Regions from separate parts of the Enterobacter sp. 3U4 genome, predicted to be linked through region 2. Evidence: predicted binding sites of a transcription regulator. Region 2 holds the regulator's gene; each other region holds the start of a gene.
The links. The regulator CRP, encoded in region 2, controls carbon source genes, mostly activating them, when cyclic AMP is high. The targets are predictions, from matches to a motif close to ATGTGANNNNNNTCACAT.
Positions count from the first base shown of each region.

Region 1: the regulator CRP is predicted to act here: its motif matches at 2,743-2,760, upstream of deoC (deoxyribose-phosphate aldolase).
Region 3: the regulator CRP is predicted to act here: its motif matches at 1,543-1,560, upstream of RVY89_RS03235 (YfcZ/YiiS family protein).
Region 4: the regulator CRP is predicted to act here: its motif matches at 1,932-1,949, upstream of RVY89_RS12010 (ABC-F family ATPase).

Region 1 covers NZ_CP136665.1:3,306,091-3,310,639, reverse strand. The annotation lists gene RVY89_RS15835 (TatD family hydrolase) at 1-251, shown strand, start outside; gene RVY89_RS15830 (YjjW family glycine radical enzyme activase) at 246-1,106, opposite strand; gene RVY89_RS15825 (YjjI family glycine radical enzyme) at 1,081-2,628, opposite strand; gene deoC (deoxyribose-phosphate aldolase) at 2,891-3,670, shown strand; gene deoA (thymidine phosphorylase) at 3,771-4,549, shown strand, end outside.
Region 2 covers NZ_CP136665.1:4,527,670-4,532,218, reverse strand. The annotation lists gene RVY89_RS21480 (phosphoribulokinase) at 1-870, shown strand; gene RVY89_RS21475 (OsmC family protein) at 966-1,370, opposite strand; gene crp (cAMP-activated global transcriptional regulator CRP) at 1,681-2,313, shown strand; gene RVY89_RS21465 (YccS/YhfK family putative transporter) at 2,371-4,458, shown strand; gene argD (bifunctional acetylornithine/succinyldiaminopimelate transaminase) at 4,455-4,549, opposite strand, start outside.
Region 3 covers NZ_CP136665.1:673,936-678,484, forward strand. The annotation lists gene fadL (long-chain fatty acid transporter FadL) at 1-1,293, opposite strand, end outside; gene RVY89_RS03235 (YfcZ/YiiS family protein) at 1,666-1,950, shown strand; gene fadI (acetyl-CoA C-acyltransferase FadI) at 2,189-3,499, shown strand; gene fadJ (fatty acid oxidation complex subunit alpha FadJ) at 3,499-4,549, shown strand, end outside.
Region 4 covers NZ_CP136665.1:2,513,789-2,518,337, forward strand. The annotation lists gene RVY89_RS12005 (glycoside hydrolase family 31 protein) at 1-139, shown strand, start outside; gene RVY89_RS12010 (ABC-F family ATPase) at 231-1,826, opposite strand; gene ldtB (L,D-transpeptidase) at 2,049-2,969, shown strand; gene RVY89_RS12020 (GntR family transcriptional regulator) at 3,011-3,727, opposite strand; gene RVY89_RS12025 (PTS sugar transporter subunit IIC) at 3,743-4,549, opposite strand, start outside.

The sequences.
Region 1 (4,549 bases), 1.2 Mb from region 2:
TGGGTGGCACCATTACCTATCCACGCGCCAGTAAAACCCGCGACGTGATGGCACAGCTGCCGCTGTCGTCGCTTCTGCTGGAAACCGACGCGCCGGATATGCCGCTGAATGGTTTTCAGGGCCAGCCGAATCGCCCGGAACAGGCGGCGCGCGTGTTCACAGCCCTGTGTGAACTGCGAAAGGAGCCTGAAGAGGTGATTGCCGATGCGCTGCTGGAAAATACGCGGTCGGTATTTGGCATCACGCTATAGGTAAAGCGCCGGGCGGATCACCGTAATCTTCTGTTTTTCCAGCGCCCGCGCCAGCGGTTCAACGTCTTCCGGCGTGGCGCTGCGCCACGACGCCGCCTCACCGTACACGCCATGCGCATGAAACGCGTTGAGGCGTACCGGCACATTCCCCAGCCCGTGGATAAACGTCGCCAGCGGCTTGAGGTGTTCCAGATAGTCACACTGCCCCGGAATCACCAGCAGGCGGAGCTCCGTCAAGCGGTGACGATCTGCCAGCCAGCGGATGCTCTGCTTAATCTGCGGATTGTCGCGCCCGGTCAGGAAGCGGTGATGCGCGTTCCCCCACGCCTTGAGATCCAGCATCGCGCCATCCAGTACCGGCAGCAGCTTTTGCCAGCCGGTTTCGCTTAACAAACCGTTGCTGTCTACCAGGCAGGTCAGATGATGCAGGGCGGGATCGGCCTTGATCGCGGTGAACAGCGTAACTAAAAACGGTAATTGCGTTGTGGCTTCTCCGCCGCTCACGGTAATGCCTTCGATAAACGGTGCGGATTTGCGGACCTGAGCGAGGATTTCCTCCACGCTCAGGCGGTGCGCCATAGGCGTTGCCTGCTGCTGGCACAGGTGCAGGCAGGTGTCGCACTGCTGGCAGTCGCTCTCCTGCCACCAGACGCGCCCGGCCTGAATGGTCAGCGCGTCGTGCGGGCAGTGGAGCACGCAGTCCCCGCAGTCGTTGCAGCGGCCTATCGTCCACGGGTTGTGGCAGGTTTTACAGCGCAGGTTGCAGCCCTGCAGGAACAGGGCCAGGCGGCTGCCCGGCCCGTCCACGCAGGAAAAAGGAATGACCTGACTAACTAAAGCGCATCTGCTGTTCATGGCTAATCACGCGCGGCTGACGTTCCAGAATGCGGGTATTGCGTGCGGCTTCTTCCCCCAGCCACGTGGTGTTCGTTCTCGACCCTGCATCCCGGTATTTCTCCAGATCCGACAAGCGAACCATATAGCCGGTGACGCGCACCAGATCGTTACCCGCTACGTTGGCGGTAAACTCACGCATACCCGCCCTGAACGCGCCCAGGCAGAGCTGAACCACCGCCTGCGGGTTGCGTTTTACCGTTTCATCCAGCGTCAGGATATCGCTTATCCCGGAAGCGTAGTGCTTGTGATGGGGAGCCACCGCCAGCAGGTGGCTGATGGGATCCGGCTCGTCGCCGTAGGGCAGGCGAGCGCCTGGCGTGGTGCCCGAATCGGAGCTGATCCCCGACTGCGCATGAAGCATCGCGCGTTGCTTCCAGCCGTGTTTAACCGGCGTGTTTTCCACGAACGCCGCAAGCTGTGCGCTGATGCGATAGCCCAGCGCGTTGGCCTGCTCATCTTTGCCGTAACGTCCCGCGATGCCTGTTTTCTCACAGAGCGCGTTTACCGCTTCTGCCAGACCGTGCATGCCAAACATCGGCACAAACCGATCGGCATCAATCAGCCCCTCTTTTACCAGGAAGCTATTCTCAAAGAAGCCAGATTGTTCGTACAGGAAACCGCAGCGGGCATCAATGATGGCCACTTGCTGCTGGCAGTAGTGCGGAAGGGCGCGAGTGAAGAAGTCCTCAATAGACGTGCTACGTTCAGCAATGGCTTTGAGGTTAAGGCGCACCAGGGTGCTGCCACCGCCTGCAAGTGGCAGGGAGTTGTAACAGCTCACCACGCCATAACGGCCTTTTGTGAAAATTTTATCATTCACCGGGCCATTAGAAATATGCGGTTTGCTGCATTCACATATGTTTTTCGCCACCTCAAGCAGTAAATCATCCGGGGTGATCTCTGGATCAAAAATAAAGGTCAGGTTCGGCGCGACCTGCTTCAGCTCTGCATCGGCACGCAGAATGGCTCGGGTGATGGGGCCGTCAGCAGGCCCGATGTTTGCGTGCATAAACGCATCCGGCAGCGTACGGTCGAGATAGCGCCAGAAACGTTTTATTCGGCTATTGATTTCTTCTTGTGTTAGAATTCTAACATATGGTTGCAGCAACTCATCAAGCTGGCCGAGATAGACCGGCATCGATGTGACGGACGGAACATGGTGATAGAGGATGGTTAACAGCGAGAGGGCATCGTCGAGATCTTTCGCGCCTTCCAGCTCCAGCCATTCTGAACCGTTAGCCAGAAATTTTGCGTAGTCCGGCAGAACGTAACGGGGTTTGTAAGGCGCATGGCCTTCGAACATGTCGCAGATAAACCCTTCGTCCAGAGCGGCTCTTGCGGCCTCAGGAAGTGCCGGATACGGCAGGTTGTTTTCCGCTTCCAGCGCCAGAAAATGACGTTTTTGTTCCGGGGTTAACACCGGGCTTGTCACAATGTTCTGGCAACGTTGCTGCAGGGCGTCGGGGCCGGAGTGGGGCATATTCGCTTCCTTGAATGTTCTGCGGATGATGAACGGATTGTAGAAAGCCTGCCTGTTGTCGCTTTTGATCCCACAGGGGGTATTGCTGCTTTAGTCGGCAATTTGCGTACGAAAGTTTGAAGAATATCTCATTACAGTAATGCAAATTTGTACGCAGTTTTCATTAACTGTGATGAATGTCGAAGTGTGGATGCGGGTGAATGTTAGAATACTCACAGACCCGCAAGGTAAAATTTATACGGCACTGCCGTTGGAGAATGTTATGACCGATTTAACTGCAAGCAGCCTGCGCGCGTTGAAACTGATGGACCTGACCACCCTGAACGATGACGACACCAATGAAAAAGTCATCGCCCTGTGCCATCAGGCGAAAACGCCGGTGGGTAACACCGCCGCCATCTGTATCTACCCGCGCTTTATCCCGATTGCCCGTAAGACGCTGAAAGAGCAGGGCACGCCGGACGTGCGCATTGCAACCGTAACTAACTTCCCGCATGGCAACGATGATATCGAGATTGCGCTGGCAGAAACCCGCGCGGCGATTGCCTACGGCGCAGACGAAGTTGACGTGGTGTTCCCTTACCGCGCGCTGATCGCCGGCAACGAGCAGGTCGGTTTTGACCTGGTGAAGGCCTGTAAAGACGCGTGTGCGGCGGCAAACGTGCTGCTGAAAGTGATCATCGAAACCGGCGAGCTGAAAGAAGAGGCGCTGATTCGTAAGGCATCTGAAATCTCCATCAAAGCCGGTGCGGATTTCATTAAAACCTCTACCGGTAAAGTGCCGGTTAACGCCACCCCTGAAAGCGCGCGCATCATGATGGAAGTGATCCGCGACATGGGCGTGTCCAAAACCGTCGGTTTCAAACCCGCGGGCGGCGTGCGTACCGCCGAAGACGCGCAGCAGTTCCTGGCGATTGCCGACGAGCTTTTCGGCGCCGACTGGGCCGATTCCCGTCACTACCGCTTCGGTGCGTCCAGCCTGCTGGCCAGCCTGCTGAAGGCGCTGGGTCACGGCGACGGTAAGAGCGCAAGCAGCTACTAAGTTTGAATTGCCGGGTGGCGCTACGCTTACCCGGCCTACCGGATCGTGGTCGGGTAAACCGTACCCGCCGCCATTCACCCGATTCCTCATGGGGGTTACCGTGTTTCTCGCACAAGAAATTATTCGTAAAAAACGTGATGGTCATGCATTAAGCGACGAAGAGATCCGCTTCTTCATCAACGGCATTCGTGATAACACCGTCTCAGAAGGGCAGATTGCGGCTCTGGCGATGACCATTTTCTTCCACGATATGTCGATGCCTGAGCGCGTGTCGCTGACCATGGCGATGCGAGATTCAGGAACCGTTCTGGACTGGAAAAGCCTCAACCTTAACGGCCCGATAGTGGATAAACACTCCACCGGCGGCGTGGGCGACGTGACGTCTCTGATGCTCGGCCCAATGGTGGCAGCCTGCGGCGGTTACATCCCGATGATCTCCGGGCGCGGCCTGGGCCACACCGGCGGTACGCTCGACAAACTGGAAGCCATTCCGGGCTTCGATATCTTCCCGGATGACAACCGCTTCCGCGACATTATTAAAGACGTTGGTGTGGCGATTATCGGCCAGACCAGCTCTCTTGCTCCGGCAGACAAGCGTTTCTACGCGACCCGCGACATTACCGCGACCGTTGACTCCATCCCGCTGATCACCGCCTCTATCCTGGCGAAGAAACTGGCAGAAGGGCTGGACGCGCTGGTGATGGACGTCAAGGTGGGCAGCGGTGCGTTTATGCCAACCTATGAACTCTCAGAGGCGCTGGCCGAAGCGATCGTTGGCGTCTCCAACGGCGCGGGCGTCCGCACTACCGCACTGCTCACCGACATGAACCAGGTGCTGGCTTCCAGCGCCGGTAACGCCGTCGAAGTGCGTGAGGCCGT
Region 2 (4,549 bases):
ATGTCTGCCAGACATCCGGTTATTGCCGTTACGGGGTCGAGTGGTGCGGGAACCACCACCACCAGCCTCGCATTTCGCAAGATTTTCGCCCAGCTGAACCTTCGAGCGGCGGAGGTCGAAGGCGACAGCTTTCACCGCTACACGCGTCCGGAGATGGACATGGCCATCCGTAAGGCGCGCGATTCGGGTAAACACATCAGCTACTTCGGCCCGGAGGCCAATGACTTCGGCCTGCTGGAACAAACCTTTATCGAGTACGGTCAGAGCGGCAAAGGGCAGTCCCGCAAGTATCTGCATACCTATGATGAAGCCGTTCCCTGGAATCAGGTGCCGGGAACCTTTACGCCGTGGCAACCGCTGCCGGAACCCACCGACGTCCTGTTTTACGAAGGATTGCACGGTGGCGTGGTCACGCCGCAACACGACGTGGCGCGCCACGTGGATCTGCTGGTCGGCGTGGTCCCTATCGTTAACCTGGAGTGGATCCAGAAGCTGACGCGTGACATGAGCGAGCGCGGCCATTCGCGAGAGGCGGTGATGGACTCCGTGGTGCGCTCCATGGAGGATTACATCAACTTCCTGACGCCGCAGTTCTCCCGCACCCATATCAACTTCCAGCGCGTGCCGACGGTGGACACCTCAAATCCGTTTGCCGCTAAAAGCATCCCGTCGCTGGATGAGAGCTTTGTGGTGATCCATTTCCGCAATCTTGAAGGCATTGATTACCCCTGGCTACTGGCGATGCTGCAGGGCTCGTTTATTTCGCACATGAATACGTTAGTCGTGCCGGGCGGAAAAATGGGGCTGGCGATGGAGCTCATCATGACGCCGCTGGTGGAGCGACTGATGGAAGGGAAGCAGATTGCGTGACGTTTGTTGCCGGATGGCGCTTCGCTTATCCGGCCTACGTTCGTGCAGTTGTAGCTTTTGTAGGCCCGGTAAGCGCAGCGCCACCGGGCTTTGTTTTAAGCCTCGATCACTTCATACGAATGCGTGATTTTTACCGCTTTCTCCAGCATTAACGCCACAGAGCAGTACTTCTCCGCAGACAGGTCCACCGCGCGCGAGACCGCCGCGTCTTTCAGTTCTTTACCGGTGACCACAAAGTGCAGGTTAATATGGGTAAACAGGCGTGGCGCCTCTTCGCGACGTTCTGAAGTGAGTTTAACCTCACAATCCGTCACGTCATGACGCCCTTTTTGTAGAATAGACACCACGTCAATGGCGCTGCATCCACCTGCCGCCATCAGCACCATTTCCATTGGGCTTGGCGCTTTATCGCCGGAGTTACCATCCATCAAAATCTGGTGTCCGGATGCGGACTCGCCCAGGAACGTTAAACCTTCAACCCATTTCACGCGCGCTTGCATATTCTTAAACTCCAACGTTGCATTTTTGGTGACAGATTACGCGTGCGTTACATTTCTCGCAATGGAAGGCGACCTGCATCATGCTGAAGCGAGACACCAGGAGACACGCGGCGAAAGCTATGCTAAAACACTCTGGATGCTACAGTAATACATTGACGTTACACATGTATGCAGAGGACATCAAACTTTACTGGCTGCGAAACGTTACGGTAGCCGACTTCCCAGGTATGGGTAAGAATTCGATTGCAACCCCAGAGTCCGGATGCATCTGATGACTCTGGTGACAGCTTATAACAGAGGATAACAGCGCATGGTGCTTGGCAAACCGCAAACAGACCCGACTCTCGAATGGTTCTTGTCTCATTGCCACATTCATAAGTACCCATCAAAGAGCACGCTGATTCACCAGGGTGAAAAAGCGGAAACGTTGTATTACATCGTTAAAGGCTCGGTGGCAGTGCTGATCAAAGATGAAGAAGGGAAAGAGATGATCCTTTCTTATCTGAACCAGGGCGATTTCATCGGTGAACTGGGCCTGTTTGAAGAGGGCCAGGAACGTAGCGCCTGGGTTCGTGCAAAGACAGCATGTGAAGTGGCTGAAATTTCTTACAAGAAGTTCCGTCAGCTGATTCAGGTTAACCCTGACATCCTGATGCGTCTTTCTTCCCAGATGGCGCGCCGTCTGCAGGTCACCTCAGAGAAAGTGGGCAACCTCGCCTTCCTGGACGTTACCGGCCGTATCGCACAGACCCTGCTGAACCTCGCGAAACAGCCAGACGCCATGACCCACCCGGACGGCATGCAAATTAAAATTACCCGTCAGGAAATTGGTCAGATCGTCGGTTGCTCCCGTGAGACTGTGGGCCGTATCCTGAAAATGCTGGAAGATCAAAACCTGATCTCCGCCCACGGTAAAACCATCGTGGTCTACGGAACGCGTTAATTCCGCTTAAACGGCGTGCCATCGCAAGGTGTCACGCCGTTTTTGTCTCTATTCCCCATGTGGCGCAGGCTGATCTATCACCCGGAAGTTAACTACGCACTGCGACAAACGCTGGTGTTGTGTCTTCCTGTGGCCATAGGCCTGATCCTCGGGCATCTTCAGCAAGGCCTGCTGTTTTCCCTCGTACCCGCCTGCTGCAACATTGCCGGTCTGGACACGCCGCATAAGCGCTTTTTCAAACGCCTGATTATCGGTGGCTGCCTGTTTGCGGGCTGTAGCCTCGCCGTACAGCTTTTACTGGCTCGTGATATCCCGCTGCCGCTGATTCTGACCGTGCTGGCAATGACGCTCGGCGTCACGGCGGAAATAAGTTCGCTGCACGCTCGCCTGCTTCCCGCGTCGCTGATTGCGGCCATCTTCACGCTAAGCCTCGCCGGGAATATGCCGGTGTGGGAGCCGCTGCTGATCTACGCCCTGGGGACATTATGGTACGGGCTGTTTAACTGGTTCTGGTTCTGGCTGTGGCGGGAACAGCCGCTGCGCGAATCCCTGAGCCTGCTCTATGTGCAGCTAGCGGAGTACTGCGAAGCCAAATACACCCTGCTGACCCAGCATACCGATCCGGAAAAATCCTTACCGCCCCTGCTGACGCGCCAGCAGAAGGTGGTGGATCTGATAAGCCAGTGCTATCAGCAGCTGCATATGCTCGCCGCCAACAAGAACCACGAGTACAAGCGGCTGCTGCGCACCTTTCAGGTCGGGCTGGATCTGCAGGAGCATATCTCCGTGAGCCTGCACCACCCGCAGGAGGTGCAAAAGCTGGTCGAGCGCAGCCACGCCGAAGCGGTGATCCGCTGGAACGCGCAGACCGTCTCCGCACGCCTGCGGGTGCTGGCCGATGATATTCTCTATCACCGCTACCCCACGCGCTTTAACATGGACAAACAGCTCGGCGCGCTGGAGAAAATCGCTCGTCAGCACCCGGATAACCCGGTCGGGCAGTTTGCCGCCTGGCACTTCAGCCGCATCGCCCGCGTGCTGCGCACCCAGCGTCCGCTTTATCCGCGCGACCTGATGGCGGATAAGCAAAAACGGCTGCCGTTATTGCCCGCGCTCAAAAGCTATCTTTCTCTTAAATCGTCCGCCCTGCGCAACGCAGCAAGGATTAGCGTGATGCTCAGTACCGCCAGCCTGATGGGCATGGCGCTGCATCTGCCGAAACCGTACTGGATCTTAATGACCGTGCTGTTTGTCACCCAGAACGGCTACGGCGCCACGCGGGTGCGTATTCTGCACCGGGCGGGAGGAACGATGGCCGGGCTGATCATCGCGGGCGTGACGCTGCACTTCCACGTGCCGGAAGGCTATACCCTGGCTGGCATGCTGGCGATTACGCTGGTGAGCTACCTGATTATCCGCAAAAACTACGGCTGGGCGATGGTGGGCTTTACGGTGACGGCGGTATATACCCTGCAGCTGCTCACGCTCAATGGCGAACAGTTTATTATCGCCAGGCTGATTGATACCCTGATCGGCTGCCTGATTGCCTTTGGCGGCATGGTCTGGCTGTGGCCGCAGTGGCAGAGCGGGCTGCTGAGGCAGAACGCCCACGACGCGCTGGAAGCCGACCAGCAGGCTATTCGCCTGATCCTGAGCGATGACCCGCAGCCTTCCCCGCTGGCTTATCAGCGCATGAAGGTCAACCAGGCGCACAACGCCCTGTTTAACTCGCTCAACCAGGCGATGCAGGAGCCGGGCTTTAACTCGCACTATCTGGCAGACATGAAGCTGTGGGTGACGCACAGCCAGTTTATCGTCGAGCATATTAACGCCATGACCACGCTGGCGCGCGAGCACACGATGCTGACGTCGGATCTGGCGCAGCGATATTTGCAGTCGTGTGAAATTGCGTTGCAGCGGTGTCAGCAGCGTCTGGAATATGACTCGCCGGGTGAGTCGGGAGATTCGAACATTCTGGAAGCGCCGGAAACGTTAACCCACGGGCCAATGAGCACCCTGGAGCAGCATTTGCAGCGCGTTCTGGGACATCTGAACACCATGCACACCATTTCGTCGGTGGCATGGCGTCAGCGTCCGCATCACGGGATTTGGCTAACCCGCAGGTTGAAGCGAACGGCGTATTAACCTTTTACGATCTTCGCGACCGCGGCGGCAAAGCGGGTTAACCCGTCTTCAATGTCTTTGTCTTCCACCACCAGCGACGGTGCGAAACGCA
Region 3 (4,549 bases), 960 kb from region 2:
CAGCCAGGCTTTACCTTCGGAAGAGAACTCATACGGACCTTCCTTGAAGTTAACTTTTTGACCGTGCATATAAGAGATGCCCGCATCAATAGAGGCATCCTTGTTGAATGCATAGGTCGCACCTGCGCTCAGCCAGAAGCGGTCCTGATCCGGAATAGAGATGGAACGCTTGTCGGCAGGTACCGGGCTGTCATCGAAGGCAATACCGGTACGGAATGTCCAGTTGTCATCCATATAGTAGGTGGTACCCAGCGCGATGCGGTAAGCATCACGGAAGCTCTCATCTTTATAGAAGAGCGTGTCGCCGTTGCTATTGGTTGCCTTCAGCTCCTGGAACTGGCTCCAGCTGGTGTAGGTCAGGCTATAATGAACCGCCCACTGTGGTGCCACTTTGTTATAACCAGACAGTTCCCACATTTCTGGTAAGTGCAGGCTCAGAGAGCCGCCAGTGGTTTGGCCATTGGTACCCATCGGCAGGCCGAAGTTGCCGAGGATCTGGTTATAGGCAGAAGGGAGGCTGCTTTTGTAATCTCCATCAAAGTCGATTTTTACTTCGGAACGGTAGGTAAAGCCGTAACGGTTGTTTTTATCGAGTTCATAGAGGATACCGGCGTTCCAGCCAAAGCCCCATTCGTCGCCCTTCAGATAAGCGATTTGAGTGTCTGCCGGGATACCAGCCACTCGCTGTGCCAGTGCTGGCGGTAGCGCACCTGAGCCAGCAACGACTTTACCCAGGTCGCCCGCGTAACGTTCGATCTTCGCTTTAGCATACACAGCGTCAAAGCCAACGCCGAAGCTCCAGTGATTATCAAGACGGTAAGCACCGCTCAGGTTCAGGTTCAAGGTTTCCAGGTCGGTTTTACCGCCAAACGCCCCGGCTGCATAGTCGTTATTGAACTCGGTTGCTAAACCGTAGTTAGAGGTCACGGATGCGCCCCAGCCGAACTGATCGTTAATTGGCGCCACGAAGTGCATGTTTGGAACCCATGCCGTTGGGGCAATGTTATCCGCTTTCAGATTGGCACCTGTCGGGGAACGACCTGAGATATCAACACCTGGATCGACAAAAATAGCACCGGCAGAGAAAGTGGGACGATCAAACATCATGATCAACGCGGGGTTACGACTCGCGTTACCCGCATCATCCGCAATCGCACCTTCCCCCGAATACGCGCGGCCAAGGCCAGAGGAAGAAAATTCGTTTAACTGAAAGCCCGCTGACCATGCGGAAGTGGAGACGAGTGCCACTGCGACTGCCAGCGCAGTCTTGTTGAACAGGGTTTTCTGGCTCATGACCATAACCTCATTGAGTTATTTTTATTCAATATTTGTTACATACCGTAACAGGAGCGCGAAGTGTAGGGTCTGAGGTATGACAGACAAATCAGACCAGTGGCCAGAGTATAGGTCTGACCAGCCTGAATGTTGCAAGTTTGTTTATTAATATTTTCAAACATGTTTCGCGAAACGAGATCTGGTTGGCAAAATTGTGACCATCGCGACTCACCCAAAAGGGTGGTTTTTGTTTTAGATCATTTTTTAGTGTGATATTGGTCACTTATCCGTTTTTGCGCCATTAACGGCTGGAGAGCACCCGCGCTGGGGCGTAAAATATCAGCATCGTGTCTATCTCGCGCGCTGCGCGAATACAGAGGAAATTGAGCTATGAGTAAATGCAGTGCTGATGAAACCCCGGTTTGCTGCTGTATGGATGTTGGGACCATCATGGACAACTCCGATTGCACCGCGTCTTACAGCCGTGTGTTCACCAACCGCAACGAAGCGGAAGAGACCCTGGCCGCGCTGAGCAAGCGTGCGCGTGACGTTGAATCCGATCCGTGTGAAATCAAGTCGACCTTTACCGAAGTGGAAGGCGGCGTGAAGCTGGACATCGACTTTGTCTTCGCCTGCGAAGCAGAAACGCTGATTTTTCAGTTGGGCCTGCGTTAATCCCTGCGGTCTGGAGCCCTCATCCCAGCCCTCTCCCACGGGAGAGGGAGCAAACACTAAAAACGGTAACCTACGGGTTACCGTTTTGCTTTTACCTCGGGGCATTTTCTTTTTCTTCTCTGTGCCTTAGCTCGCACTTTTTCGTTTCCCCGATTGGCTGAATGTAAAAAAATGGTTAAGACTATTATCAGGTCAGACCACTTTATGTTTGCGAAAATTTTTTTTACAGGGGAGTGTTATGAGTCAGGCATTACCGCTTATTACCCGTCAGGGCGATCGCATTGCCATAGTCAGTGGGTTGCGCACGCCGTTTGCGCGTCAGGCAACGGCGTTTCATGGCATACCGGCCGTCGACCTGGGGAAAATGGTAGTGGGGGAGATGCTGGCTCGCAGCGAAATTCCGCCTGAGGTCATCGAACAGCTGGTATTCGGTCAGGTCGTGCAGATGCCTGAAGCTCCCAATATTGCGCGTGAAATCGTCCTCGGTACCGGGATGAACGTGCATACCGATGCCTACAGCGTCAGCCGCGCCTGCGCAACCAGCTTTCAGGCCGTGGCTAACGTCGCCGAAAGCCTGATGGCGGGTACTATTCGCGCCGGGATAGCGGGTGGAGCGGACTCCTCTTCGGTACTGCCGATTGGGGTCAGTAAAAAGCTGGCGCGTATTCTGGTCGATGCTAACAAAGCCCGTACTACGGGTCAGAAACTCAAACTCTTCTCGCGTTTACGTCTGCGCGACCTCATGCCTGTTCCCCCTGCCGTAGCGGAATATTCTACCGGCCTGCGCATGGGCGATACCGCCGAACAGATGGCGAAAACCTACGGCATCACCCGTGAACAACAGGATGCGCTGGCGCATCGCTCGCATCAGCTTGCGGCAAAAGCCTGGTCGGAAGGCAAGCTGACCGACGAGGTCATGACCGCCTATATTCCTCCCTATCGCGAACCGCTTGTCGAAGATAACAATATTCGCGGCACCTCAACGCTGGCGGATTACGCAAAACTGCGCCCGGCGTTTGACCGCAAGCACGGCACCGTGACGGCAGCAAACAGTACACCGCTGACGGACGGGGCCGCCGCCGTGATCCTGATGACCGAATCCCGCGCGAAGGAGTTGGGCATTACACCCCTGGGTTATTTACGCAGCTATGCTTTCACCGCCATTGATGTCTGGCAGGACATGCTGTTAGGTCCGGCGTGGTCTACGCCGCTGGCGCTGGAGCGAGCAGGGCTGACGCTGGCTGATTTAACCCTGATTGATATGCACGAAGCGTTTGCTGCACAAACCCTGGCAAACGTCCAGCTGCTGGCAAGCGAGCGTTTCGCGCGCGATGTGCTGGGCCGCGCCCATGCCACAGGCGAAGTGGATCAGAGTAAATTCAACGTGCTTGGCGGCTCTATCGCCTATGGTCATCCGTTTGCCGCCACCGGCGCGCGAATGATCACGCAAACATTACATGAACTCCGTCGCCGTGGCGGCGGGTTTGGCCTTGTTACCGCCTGTGCGGCGGGTGGCCTTGGCGCAGCAATGGTTCTGGAGGCTGAATAATGGATCTGCCATCTGCATTTAATCTGACGGTTCGCCTCGATAACGTGGCCGTTATCACTATTGATGTGCCTGATGAAAAGATGAATACCCTGAAGGCCGAATTTGGTGTTCAGGTGCGCGCGATGCTAAAGCAGATCCGCGACAACAAAGCGATTCGCGGCCTGGTGTTTATCTCTGCCAAGCCCGATAACTTTATCGCCGGCGCGGATATCAACATGATCGCCCGGGCGCAAAGCGCTCTGGAAGCCGAAGAGCTGGCGCGTCAGGGTCAGCAGGTGATGGCGGAGATCAACGGCCTGCCGATCCCGGTCATTGCCGCGATCCACGGTGCCTGTCTGGGCGGTGGGCTTGAGCTGGCGCTGGCCTGTCACAGCCGGATTTGTACTGACGATGCGAAAACCGTTCTGGGTCTGCCGGAAGTGCAGCTGGGGCTGCTGCCTGGATCCGGCGGAACGCAACGGCTGCCGCGCCTGGTGGGCGTGAGCACGGCGCTGGAGATGATCTTAACCGGTAAACAGCTGCGTGCCCGTCAGGCGCTGAAAGCCGGTCTGGTCGATGACGTCGTGCCGCAGTCTATTTTGCTGGAGGCCGCCGTTGAGCTTGCGCTGAAAGGTCGGCAGGCAAAACGTCCTCTGCCGGTACGTGAGCGCGTGCTGGCCGGCCCGCTGGGAAGAACGCTCCTGTTCAGCATGGTGGGCAAAAAGACCGAACAAAAAACCAAAGGCAATTACCCGGCGGCAAAGCGGATCCTGGAAGTGATCGAGACCGGGCTGTCGCAGGGAAGCAGCAGCGGCTATGCCGCGGAGGCCAAAGCCTTTGGCGAACTGGCGATGACACCACAGTCTCAGGCACTGCGCAGCATCTTCTTCGCCAGCACGGACGTGAAAAAAGATCCCGGCAGCGAGGCGCAGCCTGCGCCGCTGCGTGCCATCGGCGTACTCGGTGGGGGGCTCATGGGAGGCGGAATCTCTTTTGTTACCGCCAGCAAAGGCAAATTACCTGTACGAATCAAGGACATTAATCCTAAGGGGATCAACCACGCGCTGCAGT
Region 4 (4,549 bases), 2.0 Mb from region 2:
TGGCGCAACCATCAACCTGAAGGTCAACGCGCGTGGGGATTATCGTCCGGCGTGGAAAGCGCTTAAGGTGTCGCTGCCTGTAGGGGAAAAACGTACGCTGCGGGTGAACGGGGTTGAAGGGAGCGAGTGGGTGCTGTAGTGCGGCCTGATGCCCTCACCCTGGCCCTCTCCCACAGGGAGAGGGAACAGAACGTAGGCCGGGTAAGGCGAAGCCTCCACCCGGCTTTTTTTTAGCCGTCGATACCTTTGCTGCGCAGGTAATCTTCGTAGTTACCGGTGAAGTCCACCACGCGCTCTGGCGTAATTTCGATCACGCGGGTCGCCAGGGAGCTGACGAACTCACGGTCGTGAGAGACGAAGATCAGGGTGCCCTGATACATCTCCAGCGCCATGTTCAGGGATTCGATAGATTCCATGTCCAGGTGGTTGGTCGGTTCGTCCATCACCAGGATGTTTGGTTTTTCCATCATCAGCTTGCCGAACAGCATGCGACCCTTCTCACCACCGGAAAGTACTTTTGCGGGCTTTTTGATGTCGTCCTGGCTGAACAGCAGACGACCCAGAATGCTGCGCACCGCCTGCTCGTCGTCGCCTTCCTGCTTCCACTGGCTCATCCAGTCAAAGACGGTCAGGTCATTTTCGAACTCGTACTCATGGTCCTGCGCGTAATAGCCAATCTGCGCGTTTTCAGACCACTTCACGGTGCCGTTGTCCGGCTGCAGTTCGCCCACCAGGGTTTTCAGCATGGTGGATTTACCCACGCCGTTGGCACCCAAAATGGCAATCTTCTCGCCCACTTCCAGCAGCAGGTTGAATTTTTTAAACAGCGGGCCGTTCTCAAAGCCTTTTACCAGGGCTTCCACTTCCAGCGCGTTACGGAACAGTTTCTTATCCTGCTCGAAGCGGATGAACGGGTTCTGACGGCTGGAGGCTTTGACTTCGTCCAGCTTGATTTTGTCGATCTGACGCGCACGCGACGTCGCCTGACGCGACTTAGAGGCGTTGGCGCTAAAGCGGCTGACGAAGGACTGCAGGTCAGCAATCTGCGCTTTCTTCTTGGCGTTATCCGCCAGCAGACGCTCGCGCGCCTGGGTGGCAGCCGTCATGTATTCGTCGTAGTTGCCCGGATAAACGCGCAGCTCGCCGTAGTCCAGATCCGCCATGTGCGTACAGACCATGTTCAGGAAGTGACGGTCGTGCGAGATGATGATCATGGTGCTGTCGCGATCGTTCAGCGTCTGCTCCAGCCAGCGGATGGTGTCGATGTCCAGGTTGTTCGTCGGTTCATCGAGCAGCAGGATGTCCGGGTTAGAGAACAGCGCCTGCGCCAGCAGCACACGCAGCTTCCAGCCTGGCGCGACTTCGCTCATCGGGCCGTAGTGTTGTTCTACCGGAATGCCGACGCCGAGCAGCAGCTCGCCCGCGCGCGCTTCCGCAGAGTAACCGTCCATCTCGCCATACTGCGTTTCCAGGTCGGCCACCTTATAGCCATCTTCTTCGCTCATTTCGGCCAGCGCATAGATGCGATCGCGCTCCTGCTTCACTTCCCACAGCTCCGCGTGCCCCATGATCACGGTGTCGAGCACGGTGAACTCTTCGAAGGCGAACTGATCCTGACGCAGCTTACCGATGCGCTCGTTAGGATCGAGCGACACGTTGCCGAGGGTCGGCTCCAGGTCACCGCCGAGGATCTTCATAAAGGTGGATTTACCGCTACCGTTGGCACCAATCAGGCCGTAACGGTTGCCGCCGCCAAATTTGACGGAAATGTTTTCGAACAGCGGCTTACTGCCAAACTGCATAGTGACGTTGCTGGTAACTAACACGGAGAGATTCCTGCGAAAAGTGTGATAAACACGGCATTATGCCACAATTCCGAATTGAGATCCCGTGTTGCGGCAATCCACTAAACTTTAACAAAATCGAAAAAAATGTGATTTCGTACACATCTGAATTCCCTGTGAGCGGGAATGCACATATAATGCGCTCCCATCACAGATTCAGACTTATCAACTCATCGCCTGAATGGCTTAGATACCTCGCACAACATGAACATGAAATTAACAGCGCTTTTTGCGGCGGCGTTAGCCGTAGTAGGTTTTTGTAAGACCGCGTCTGCGGTGACGTATCCCCTGCCGACCGACGGAAGCCGTCTGGTGGGTCAAAACCAGGTGGTGACGGTTCCTGAAGGTAACTCTCAGCCGCTGGAGTATTTCGCGGCGCAGTACCAGCTGGGTCTGTCTAACATGCTGGAAGCGAACCCGGGCGTTGACCCGTACCTGCCGAAAGCAGGTACCGTGCTGAATATCCCTCAGCAGCTGATCCTGCCGGATACCGTTCATGAAGGTATCGTGATCAACAGCGCCGAAATGCGTCTGTATTACTACCCGAAAGGCACCAACACCGTGATCGTGCTGCCAATCGGTATCGGCCAGCTGGGCAAAGACACCCCAATGAACTGGACCACCAAAGTTGAGCGTAAGAAAGCGGGCCCGACCTGGACGCCGACGGCTAAAATGCACGCGGAATATATCGCTGCGGGCGAACCGCTGCCAGCCGTTGTGCCGGCAGGCCCGGATAACCCGATGGGTCTGTATGCTCTGTACATTGGTCGTCTGTATGCGATTCACGGCACCAATGCCAACTTCGGTATCGGCCTGCGCGTGAGCCACGGCTGCGTGCGTCTGCGTAACGACGACATCAAGTTCCTGTTCGAAAACGTGCCGGTCGGTACGCGCGTGCAGTTCATCAACGAACCGGTGAAAGCAACGTCTGAACCAGACGGCAGCCGCTACATCGAAGTGCACAACCCGCTGTCCACCAGTGAAGACCAGATCAACAACAACGAAGTCGTTCCTGTTACGCTGAACAGCGCGGTACAGGCGGTAACGTCTCAGCCAGATGTTGAAACGGCGATTGTTGACCAGGCCATTCAGAACCGTTCCGGTATGCCGGTGCGTCTGAACTAATCACGCGTATTAAAAAAGCGGGCCTCGTTGCCCGCTTTTTTTTACCCGTTATTCACGATCACAATCCCGCCGTGGTCGTACCGATAGTGACAGTGGGCATACTCCAGCGGCGTGCCATCTTCCAGATAAATGACCTGCTCCACCTCCAGCACCGGATCGGTTTCTTCGCAGACCAGATGCTCTCTGTCCAGCGCGCTGGGCTTAAGCGCCCGCACCACCCGGTATGACCCCATAATTTTCAGCCCCAGGGTCTCCTGAACGTACTGAAATACCGAACCTTCAAGATGGTTTTTCGTCAGGCCCGGCACCAGATTCATCGGCATCACCGTGGAATCCAGCGACATCGGTTCGCCGTTCAGCAAACGCAGGCGAATGAAGTCGTAGATCGGCGCATCGGCGTTAATCATCAGCGACGCCTGCTCTTTTTCGTTCGGGAAGCGCAGTTCGAAATGCACCACCTGACTCGTGACCTTACCCAGATGCGCCCAGGTTTTGGTCGCGCCAAAGTAGTCGCTGCCGGAGAGATCCCACTGCGAAAGCTGGAGGAAGTTTTTGCGGATGAACGTGCCCTGGCCCTGGCGGGTATAGACCAGCCCTTCGACGATCAGCTGGCGCATTGCCTGCTGGATGGTCATCCGGCTGGTGCTGAACTCCGCCGCCAGCGCAAACTGGTCCGGGAGCGGTTCATGGGCGGCGTACTGCTGGCTGATAATGCGTTTCTTGATTTCCCGCGCTATGGTGATGTACTTCGCCGCCATCGTCCTTCCTTTCTGTTAGTTTTCTATCCCGCTGTTTTTCAAGGCCACTCGCTCGGCAATTTTGAGGAAAGGCAGGTAGAAGAATACACCAAATACGATGATTGCCAACTGCACCACCACCGCCCGCCAGTCTCCCGCCGTGGCCAGCCAGGCGCTGAGAATCGGCGGCGTGGTCCACGGGATCATCACCACGCAGCGCGACATTAACCCCAGCGTGGTACAGAGCCAGGCGAAGTAAATGCCTATCGCAGGCAGCAGCACGAACGGGATCATCAGCGGCAGGTTAAACACGATCGGCAGGCCAAAAATCACCGGCTCGTTGATGTTAAACAGGCCCGGCGCCAGCGACAGACGCGCCACCTGCTTAGCCGACTGTTGTCGGGAGAAGATAAAGATGGCGATCAGCAGCGATATCGTGCTGCCCGTCCCGCCCACCATGCCAAAGGTCGGCACGAAGATGTTGTTGATGATGTGCGGAATGGGCTGGCCGTTGGCGAAGGCAAGCATGTTCTCGTTGGTATTGATCAGCAGGAACGGCTCCAGCACCACGCTGTTGACCACCGACTGATGAATGCCGAGCGTGAAGAGGAAGTTGCCGAAGCTGTAGATGAAAATCGTCCCCGGCAGGCTGGTGTTGATCAGCCGCAGCGGCTGCTGGATAAAGGTCGTAATGAGATGGATCAGGTCCGTATGCAGCACGTTTGCCAGCACAGCCGCCAGCACCGCGAACAGGGATAGCGTGAGAATGGTCGGGATAAGCGCGGTAAAGGATTTGCTCACCGCCGGAGGCACGTTTTCCCCGAGGGAAATGTGCAGCGCCTT